2 regions of the Solibacillus sp. FSL R7-0668 genome follow, and region 1 is predicted to be linked to the other one. Evidence: a T-box and tRNA genes for the amino acid it is inferred to sense, from the RefSeq annotation. Region 1 holds a T-box; the other holds one or more tRNA genes.

The links. A T-box is a leader RNA that pairs with one kind of tRNA and senses whether it is charged. The one in region 1 lies ahead of alaS (alanine--tRNA ligase), so its partner is inferred to be a tRNA-Ala.
Region 2: it encodes a tRNA-Ala, which carries the amino acid that the T-box ahead of alaS (alanine--tRNA ligase) is inferred to sense. The anticodon was not compared.

What each region holds. Positions count from the first base shown of each region.
Region 1 is NZ_JBBOUU010000001.1:2,629,188-2,633,305, forward strand. It holds gene alaS (alanine--tRNA ligase) at 1-1,981, opposite strand, end outside; T-box leader at 2,048-2,257, opposite strand; gene MKX47_RS13205 (MFS transporter) at 2,312-3,460, opposite strand; gene yeiL (transcriptional regulator YeiL) at 3,564-4,118, shown strand, end outside.
Region 2 is NZ_JBBOUU010000001.1:125,195-129,312, reverse strand. It holds tRNA gene MKX47_RS00660 (tRNA-Ala) at 75-150, opposite strand; tRNA gene MKX47_RS00655 (tRNA-Ile) at 188-264, opposite strand; rRNA gene MKX47_RS00650 (16S ribosomal RNA) at 364-1,916, opposite strand; tRNA gene MKX47_RS00645 (tRNA-Ala) at 2,034-2,109, opposite strand; tRNA gene MKX47_RS00640 (tRNA-Pro) at 2,116-2,192, opposite strand; tRNA gene MKX47_RS00635 (tRNA-Arg) at 2,199-2,275, opposite strand; tRNA gene MKX47_RS00630 (tRNA-Leu) at 2,301-2,389, opposite strand; tRNA gene MKX47_RS00625 (tRNA-Gly) at 2,394-2,468, opposite strand; tRNA gene MKX47_RS00620 (tRNA-Leu) at 2,512-2,596, opposite strand; tRNA gene MKX47_RS00615 (tRNA-Lys) at 2,607-2,682, opposite strand; tRNA gene MKX47_RS00610 (tRNA-Thr) at 2,690-2,765, opposite strand; tRNA gene MKX47_RS00605 (tRNA-Val) at 2,776-2,851, opposite strand; rRNA gene rrf (5S ribosomal RNA) at 2,863-2,978, opposite strand; rRNA gene MKX47_RS00595 (23S ribosomal RNA) at 3,093-4,118, opposite strand, start outside.

The DNA of each region.
Region 1 (4,118 bases):
CGAATAACGCCATTGCGCCCATTGCTTTGGCAGAGTCGATATCCATTTCTTGAATGATCACTTCAATATCTTCCCAAATTTTTTCGTTTACTGCACGCTCTACTTGTGCAAGCTCTTCTTTTGTTGCTGCGCCGAAATGAGAGAAGTCAAAACGTAAACGGTCAGGACCTACATAAGAACCGGCTTGTGCTACATGATCACCTAACACATCTTTAAGTGCGCGGTGCATTAAGTGTGTCGCTGTATGGTTTTTTAAAATTAATTTTCGTTTTGCTTCATCTACTTTTGCTGTTGCTACGTCGCCAACATTCATTTCACCAGACTCTACAACAACTGTGTGTAAGGGTTGTCCATTTGGTGCTTTTTGAACATCTTTTACGATGGCTTTAAATGTGTCTGATTCAATTACACCTGTATCGGCGATTTGACCACCCATTTCAGCATAGAATGGCGTTTCAGATAAGATGATTAGCGCTTCTTGTCCTTCAGAAGCAGTAGTTACTTCTTGTCCATTAATGACAATTGCTGCAACCGTGCCTTGTAGTTCATACGCATTGTAAATGAATGTCGATGCTTGTTTTAAGTTTGATAATACTTCATTTTGTACTTGCATAGAATCTACATCTACACGTGCATTACGAGCGCGCTCACGTTGCTCTTCCATTGAAGCCTCGAAGCCTGCGTGGTCAACTGTCATGCCTGCTTCTTCTGCATACTCCTCAGTTAATTCTACTGGGAAACCAAAAGTATCATAAAGCTTGAATGCATCTGCACCCGGAATAACCGTTTCACCTTTTGCTTTTTGCGCATCAATCACTTCAGAAAGAATAGCTAAACCACCGTCTAATGTTTCGTGGAAGCGGTCTTCTTCGTTTTTAATAACACGTTGGATGAATTCTTGCTTTTCTGTTACTTCTGGATAGAAGTCTTGCATGATTGCACCAACTGTTGGCACTAATTTGTACATAAATGGCTTATTGATACCAATTTGTTTTGCATAGCGAACTGCACGACGTAATAAGCGGCGTAATACATAGCCACGACCTTCGTTTGATGGTAATGCACCGTCACCGATTGCGAACGCTACTGTACGGATATGGTCAGCGATTACTTTGAATGGCGTGTTAATATCCTCCGCTGAGCCGAAAATTTCTTTTAAGTCTACTTCGCCTGGACGTTTGTATTGACGGTTGGCGAATTCTTCTGTTTTTTCGATTATTGGCATAAATAGGTCTGTATCGAAGTTTGTTGGTACGTTTTGCACAACGGAAACAATACGCTCTAGCCCCATACCTGTATCAATGTTTTGCTTTGGTAGTGGCGTGTAAGTGCCATCTGGATTGTGGTTAAATTGAGAGAACACAAGGTTCCAAATTTCTAAATAGCGCTCGTTTTCGCCACCTGTGTATAGCTCCTCTTCAGGTGCACCGAATGCATAAGCCTCACCGCGGTCATAGAAAATTTCAGAGTTTGGACCAGATGGACCTTCGCCGATATCCCAGAAGTTGCCCTCTAAACGGATTAAACGCTCAGCAGGAATGCCGATTTCGTTATGCCACACGTCATATGCTTCTTGGTCTTCAGGGTGAATGGTAATTGATAATTTTTCCGGTTCAAAGCCCATCCACTTCGGATCTGTTAAGAACTCCCAAGCGTAGTGAATGGCCTCTTTTTTGAAGTAATCCCCGATTGAGAAGTTCCCTAACATTTCAAAGAATGTATGGTGACGCGCTGTTTTCCCTACGTTTTCGATATCGTTTGTACGAATTGATTTTTGCGCATTTGTAATACGTGGATTTTCTGGAATAACACGGCCATCGAAATAAGGCTTTAGTGTTGCTACCCCTGAGTTAATCCATAATAATGAAGGGTCGTTGATTGGTACAAGTGGTGCTGAAGGCTCAACATGATGGCCTTTTTCTTTAAAGAAATCTAAATATAAACGGCGAATTTCAGATCCTGTCATTGTTTTTGTTGTCATATAATTTTTCCTCCTAATAATATTGAATACGATGGAATTCCCAATAAAAAAAGCCTCCATCCCAGGTAAAGGGACGAAGACTGTTATCTCGTGGTACCACCCTAATTTATAATGCCAAAAGCACTATATCTCAGATGCTTGTAACGTAAGCATACGGCAGGGATTAGCTGCACTCTGGAGTAGCTTTCGGTAATAGATTAGGGAGATTTTTTCAGCCGAGAAATCTCTTTCTAATGCCTAATTAACATTACGTACTTATTCCATCATCGTTTTCATGTTTATTCTTTGTTTATTATAGAAAAACGAACTCCTGCTGTCAATTGTATGTCGTTAATAATCAAAACGTTTTTTCGTCAACACAATAATAAATACAGCCGGAACTGTAAAGATTAGCATTCCTAAAAAGGCTAAGCCCGGCTCCACTTCATACAGAACTCCACCAAGCCATGTTAATAGAGCGGCACTTAAGCTCATCGCTAATGCCGAGTACATGCCTTGTGCATTCGGAATTTGCTCTTTTGGTAATGCTTTTGAAATATATTGAATGAAGGCATAATGCGCCATGGCAAACGACAAGGCATGCAGCGCTTGTGACACGACGAACATCGGCATATTTGGAAATAAATAAATGAGTAGCCAGCGCAGCGTCGAACCAATTGCCGCAAGTAACAACAGCGAAGAAGGCTTCCATTTCGTTAAAAACGTATCTGCCTTTAAAAAATATAATATTTCAAAAAGCACTGCCACATTTAAAATCATCCCAATATAAAATGCATTGACATTTAAATCTTGTAAATAAATATAACCATAATTGTAGTAAGAGGCATGTGCACCTTGCAATAAAATCACGACAATTAATACAATGGCAAAACTTTTTACCTCAAACAGGCCTTTCATCGATAATGATTTCGTTTCCTCTGACTTCGGTATAACCGTTAACATCTGAGGTGCAGGCATTAATTGAATGGCAAATAAGGCCGTTAACCCAAATATCATCGCCCACAGGATCGTTTGCTCCCCGTAAATACCTGTTAGCATACTAATAATTAATACCGCCACAACATAGCCAAACGAACCAAGTGATCGTGCTTTTCCGTAATGAACTTGCCCATGTTGCATTAATGTAGCGGCACTGCTTTCCATAGCTGGTAAAAGTGCCGGATAAAACATACTAAATAACATAGTAATAATAAACAGCCCGACAAACGAACTGACCGGAATATATAATAGCGTCACAATTAACGACACTAAGGTAAAGAATATAAGTACGCGTTTATTACTCATAATTTTCGAGATAGAAGGGAATATAAACATCGTCGAAATCGCCCGTGCTACTAATCCGAACCCCATAATAATACTGGCCTCTGAAACCGAAATTCCCTTATCATTTATTAGCCAGCCTGTCCAATAGGCAATAAAAATGCCCCAAGTTGCAAAAAACATAAAGAAGTTTTTCGCTAACCAACGTTGTTGATTCATACAAAACCTTCCTTTTCTTAATTCTTCTACGTTGAATAGTAGCACGATACCCAGTACAATACTGTGAGATATCTCATATTTTTGTTAGGAGTGGCAAACGTAATTGAAAAAATTAGTACAGGATGAAGCAAATTACTATATTAGCAAATACCCCATTTCACATTTCTTTTCATTTGATATTACCCCATATATCCATGTCTATGAATTTGAAAAAGGAGAGTATATATTCCAGGAGCAATCCTACCCCGAAGCGCTGTTCTACATGGTTGAAGGCAAGGCAAAGCTCTATATTACCCATAAAAACGGCAAAATTTCGTTAATTGAATTTTTAACTTCCCCGATGTTTATGGGTGAAATCGAATTATTAAACGAAGCACGCTACTCAAAAGGTATACAGACGGTGACGCAAACTATTTGTCTTGCGATTCATTTCCGAGATGTAAAGGACAAGCTACTCGCCGATCCAGTGTTTTTAAAAATGCTTTGTTTGTTTTTAAGCACCAAAACGATGAATATGACGACTCGATATACGCAAAACCAAGCCTATCCGCTAGAAAATCGACTCGCCTCTTTTATATTGCTCACTTCTGACAATGAGTTTTACAAAGAAAAACATACCGAGGTGTGCGAATACTTAGGCGTATCTTACCGTCATTTA
Region 2 (4,118 bases), 2.5 Mb from region 1:
GCACGATCAATTTCTTGATCTATGTTTGTTTATTACTTATCAATGTCGTTTTATCCAGTTTTCAAAGAACGATTTGGTGGAGCCTAGCGGGATCGAACCGCTGACCTCCTGCGTGCAAGGCAGGCGCTCTCCCAGCTGAGCTAAGGCCCCAATAAAAATATATAAGAGGTAATATAAAGAATTTATATGGTGGGCCTAAATGGACTCGAACCATCGACCTCACGCTTATCAGGCGTGCGCTCTAACCAGCTGAGCTATAGGCCCTCTTAGAAAGATATAAAATTCATTCATAAACCTTCAAAACTGAACAGCAACCGTTAATGAGCCCCTTCTCCAAGAGAAGGTTTCCGAATATATCCTTAGAAAGGAGGTGATCCAGCCGCACCTTCCGATACGGCTACCTTGTTACGACTTCACCCCAATCATCTATCCCACCTTCGGCGGCTGGCTCCAAAAGGTTACCTCACCGACTTCGGGTGTTACAAACTCTCGTGGTGTGACGGGCGGTGTGTACAAGGCCCGGGAACGTATTCACCGCGGCATGCTGATCCGCGATTACTAGCGATTCCGGCTTCATGTAGGCGAGTTGCAGCCTACAATCCGAACTGAGAACGGTTTTATCGGATTAGCTCCCCCTCGCGGGTTGGCAACCGTTTGTACCGTCCATTGTAGCACGTGTGTAGCCCAGGTCATAAGGGGCATGATGATTTGACGTCATCCCCACCTTCCTCCGGTTTATCACCGGCAGTCTCCTTAGAGTGCCCAACTAAATGATGGCAACTAAGAACAAGGGTTGCGCTCGTTGCGGGACTTAACCCAACATCTCACGACACGAGCTGACGACAACCATGCACCACCTGTCACCGTTGTCCCCGAAGGGAAAACTGTATCTCTACAGTGGTCAATGGGATGTCAAGACCTGGTAAGGTTCTTCGCGTTGCTTCGAATTAAACCACATGCTCCACCGCTTGTGCGGGCCCCCGTCAATTCCTTTGAGTTTCAGTCTTGCGACCGTACTCCCCAGGCGGAGTGCTTAATGCGTTAGCTGCAGCACTGAGGGGCGGAAACCCCCCAACACTTAGCACTCATCGTTTACGGCGTGGACTACCAGGGTATCTAATCCTGTTTGCTCCCCACGCTTTCGCGCCTCAGTGTCAGTTACAGACCAGACAGTCGCCTTCGCCACTGGTGTTCCTCCAAATCTCTACGCATTTCACCGCTACACTTGGAATTCCACTATCCTCTTCTGCACTCAAGTTCCCCAGTTTCCAATGACCCTCCCCGGTTGAGCCGGGGGCTTTCACATCAGACTTAAGGAACCACCTGCGCGCGCTTTACGCCCAATAATTCCGGACAACGCTTGCCACCTACGTATTACCGCGGCTGCTGGCACGTAGTTAGCCGTGGCTTTCTAACAAGGTACCGTCAAGGTAGCGCCAGTTACTACGCTACTTGTTCTTCCCTTGCAACAGAGTTTTACGAACCGAAATCCTTCTTCACTCACGCGGCGTTGCTCCATCAGACTTTCGTCCATTGTGGAAGATTCCCTACTGCTGCCTCCCGTAGGAGTCTGGGCCGTGTCTCAGTCCCAGTGTGGCCGATCACCCTCTCAGGTCGGCTACGCATCGTTGCCTTGGTGAGCCGTTACCTCACCAACTAGCTAATGCGCCGCGGGTCCATCCTATAGTGATAGCAAAACCATCTTTCAACTTTAAACCATGTGGTTCAAAGTATTATCCGGTATTAGCTCCGGTTTCCCGAAGTTATCCCAGTCTATAGGGCAGGTTACCCACGTGTTACTCACCCGTCCGCCGCTAAATCATAGAGAAGCAAGCTTCTCTATTCATTCGCTCGACTTGCATGTATTAGGCACGCCGCCAGCGTTCGTCCTGAGCCAGGATCAAACTCTCCATAAAAGTAGTTTGAAAGCTCATTTGCTTTGCTAGCGATTCTAACTATTAGGTTAGAAATCATTTTTGCTTCATTTAAGAAGCTGTATTCATTAACGTTGCTTGTTCAGTTTTCAAGGTTCATGGTGGAGCCTAGCGGGATCGAACCGCTGACCTCCTGCGTGCAAGGCAGGCGCTCTCCCAGCTGAGCTAAGGCCCCATTAAATGGTCGGAATGACAGGATTCGAACCTACGACCCCTTGGTCCCAAACCAAGTGCTCTACCAAGCTGAGCTACATTCCGATAATCTGGCGCGCCCGACAGGAGTCGAACCCATAACCTTCTGATCCGTAGTCAGACGCTCTATCCAATTGAGCTACGGGCGCGCAATATATATTAAAATAAATTAAATGGTGCCGAGGGCCGGAATCGAACCGGCACGGTGATCACTCACCGCAGGATTTTAAGTCCTGTGCGTCTGCCAGTTCCGCCACCCCGGCATTTTGGAGCGGAAGACGAGGTTCGAACTCGCGACCCCCACCTTGGCAAGGTGGTGTTCTACCACTGAACTACTTCCGCAAAATGCATAAGATATTTTTAATCTGACAGTTATAAAATTAAATGGTGCGGGTGAAGGGAGTCGAACCCCCACGCCTTGCGGCGCTAGATCCTAAGTCTAGTGCGTCTGCCAATTCCGCCACACCCGCAATATAAAACTGGTGAGCCATGAAGGACTCGAACCTTCGACCCTCTGATTAAAAGTCAGATGCTCTACCGACTGAGCTAATGGCTCTCTAAAATGGTGCCGGCGAAAGGAGTCGAACCCTCGACCTACTGATTACAAGTCAGTTGCTCTACCAACTGAGCTACACCGGCATTTTAGATATGGTGGAGGATGACGGGCTCGAACCGCCGACCCCCTGCTTGTAAGGCAGGTGCTCTCCCAGCTGAGCTAATCCTCCTGGGTAATAAAGCCTAGCGATGTCCTACTCTCACAGGGGGAAACCCCCAACTACCATCGGCGCTAAAGAGCTTAACTTCTGTGTTCGGTATGGGAACAGGTGTGACCTCTTTGCCATCATCACTAGACTATGTATTAAAAGACATTTTTTATTATATCATACTAAACTCATATGTCAAGTATTATTAATAAATTTCATTCTTTCAAAACTGGATAAACGTTTCATTGATGTTCGTAAACATGTGGTTAAGTCCTCGACCGATTAGTATTCGTCAGCTACATGTGTCGCCACACTTCCACCTCGAACCTATCTACCTGATCGTCTTTCAGGGGTCTTACTTACTTGCGTAATGGGAAATCTCATCTTGAGGGGGGCTTCATGCTTAGATGCTTTCAGCACTTATCCCGTCCACACATAGCTACCCAGCGATGCCTTTGGCAAGACAACTGGTACACCAGCGGTGTGTCCATCCCGGTCCTCTCGTACTAAGGACAGCTCCTCTCAAATTTCCTACGCCCACGACGGATAGGGACCGAACTGTCTCACGACGTTCTGAACCCAGCTCGCGTACCGCTTTAATGGGCGAACAGCCCAACCCTTGGGACCGACTACAGCCCCAGGATGCGATGAGCCGACATCGAGGTGCCAAACCTCCCCGTCGATGTGGACTCTTGGGGGAGATAAGCCTGTTATCCCCGGGGTAGCTTTTATCCGTTGAGCGATGGCCCTTCCATGCGGAACCACCGGATCACTAAGCCCGTCTTTCGACCCTGCTCGACTTGTAGGTCTCGCAGTCAAGCTCCCTTATGCCTTTACACTCTGCGAATGATTTCCAACCATTCTGAGGGAACCTTTGGGCGCCTCCGTTACCTTTTAGGAGGCGACCGCCCCAGTCAAACTGTCCGCCTGACACTGTCTCCTACCCCGCTAAGGGGCATGGGTTAGAAGTTCAATACAACCAGGGTAGTATCCCACCGACGCCTCCTTCGAAGCTGGCGCTCCGAGATCTCTGGCTCCTACCTATCCTGTACAAGTTGTACCAAAATTCAATATCAAGCTACAGTAAAGCTCCACGGGGTCTTTCCGTCCTGTCGCGGGTAACCTGCATCTTCACAGGTACTATAATTTCACCGAGTCTCTCGTTGAGACAGTGCCCAGATCGTTACGCCTTTCGTGCGGGTCGGAACTTACCCGACAAGGAATTTCGCTACCTTAGGACCGTTATAGTTACGGCCGCCGTTTACTGGGGCTTCAATTCGCAGCTTCG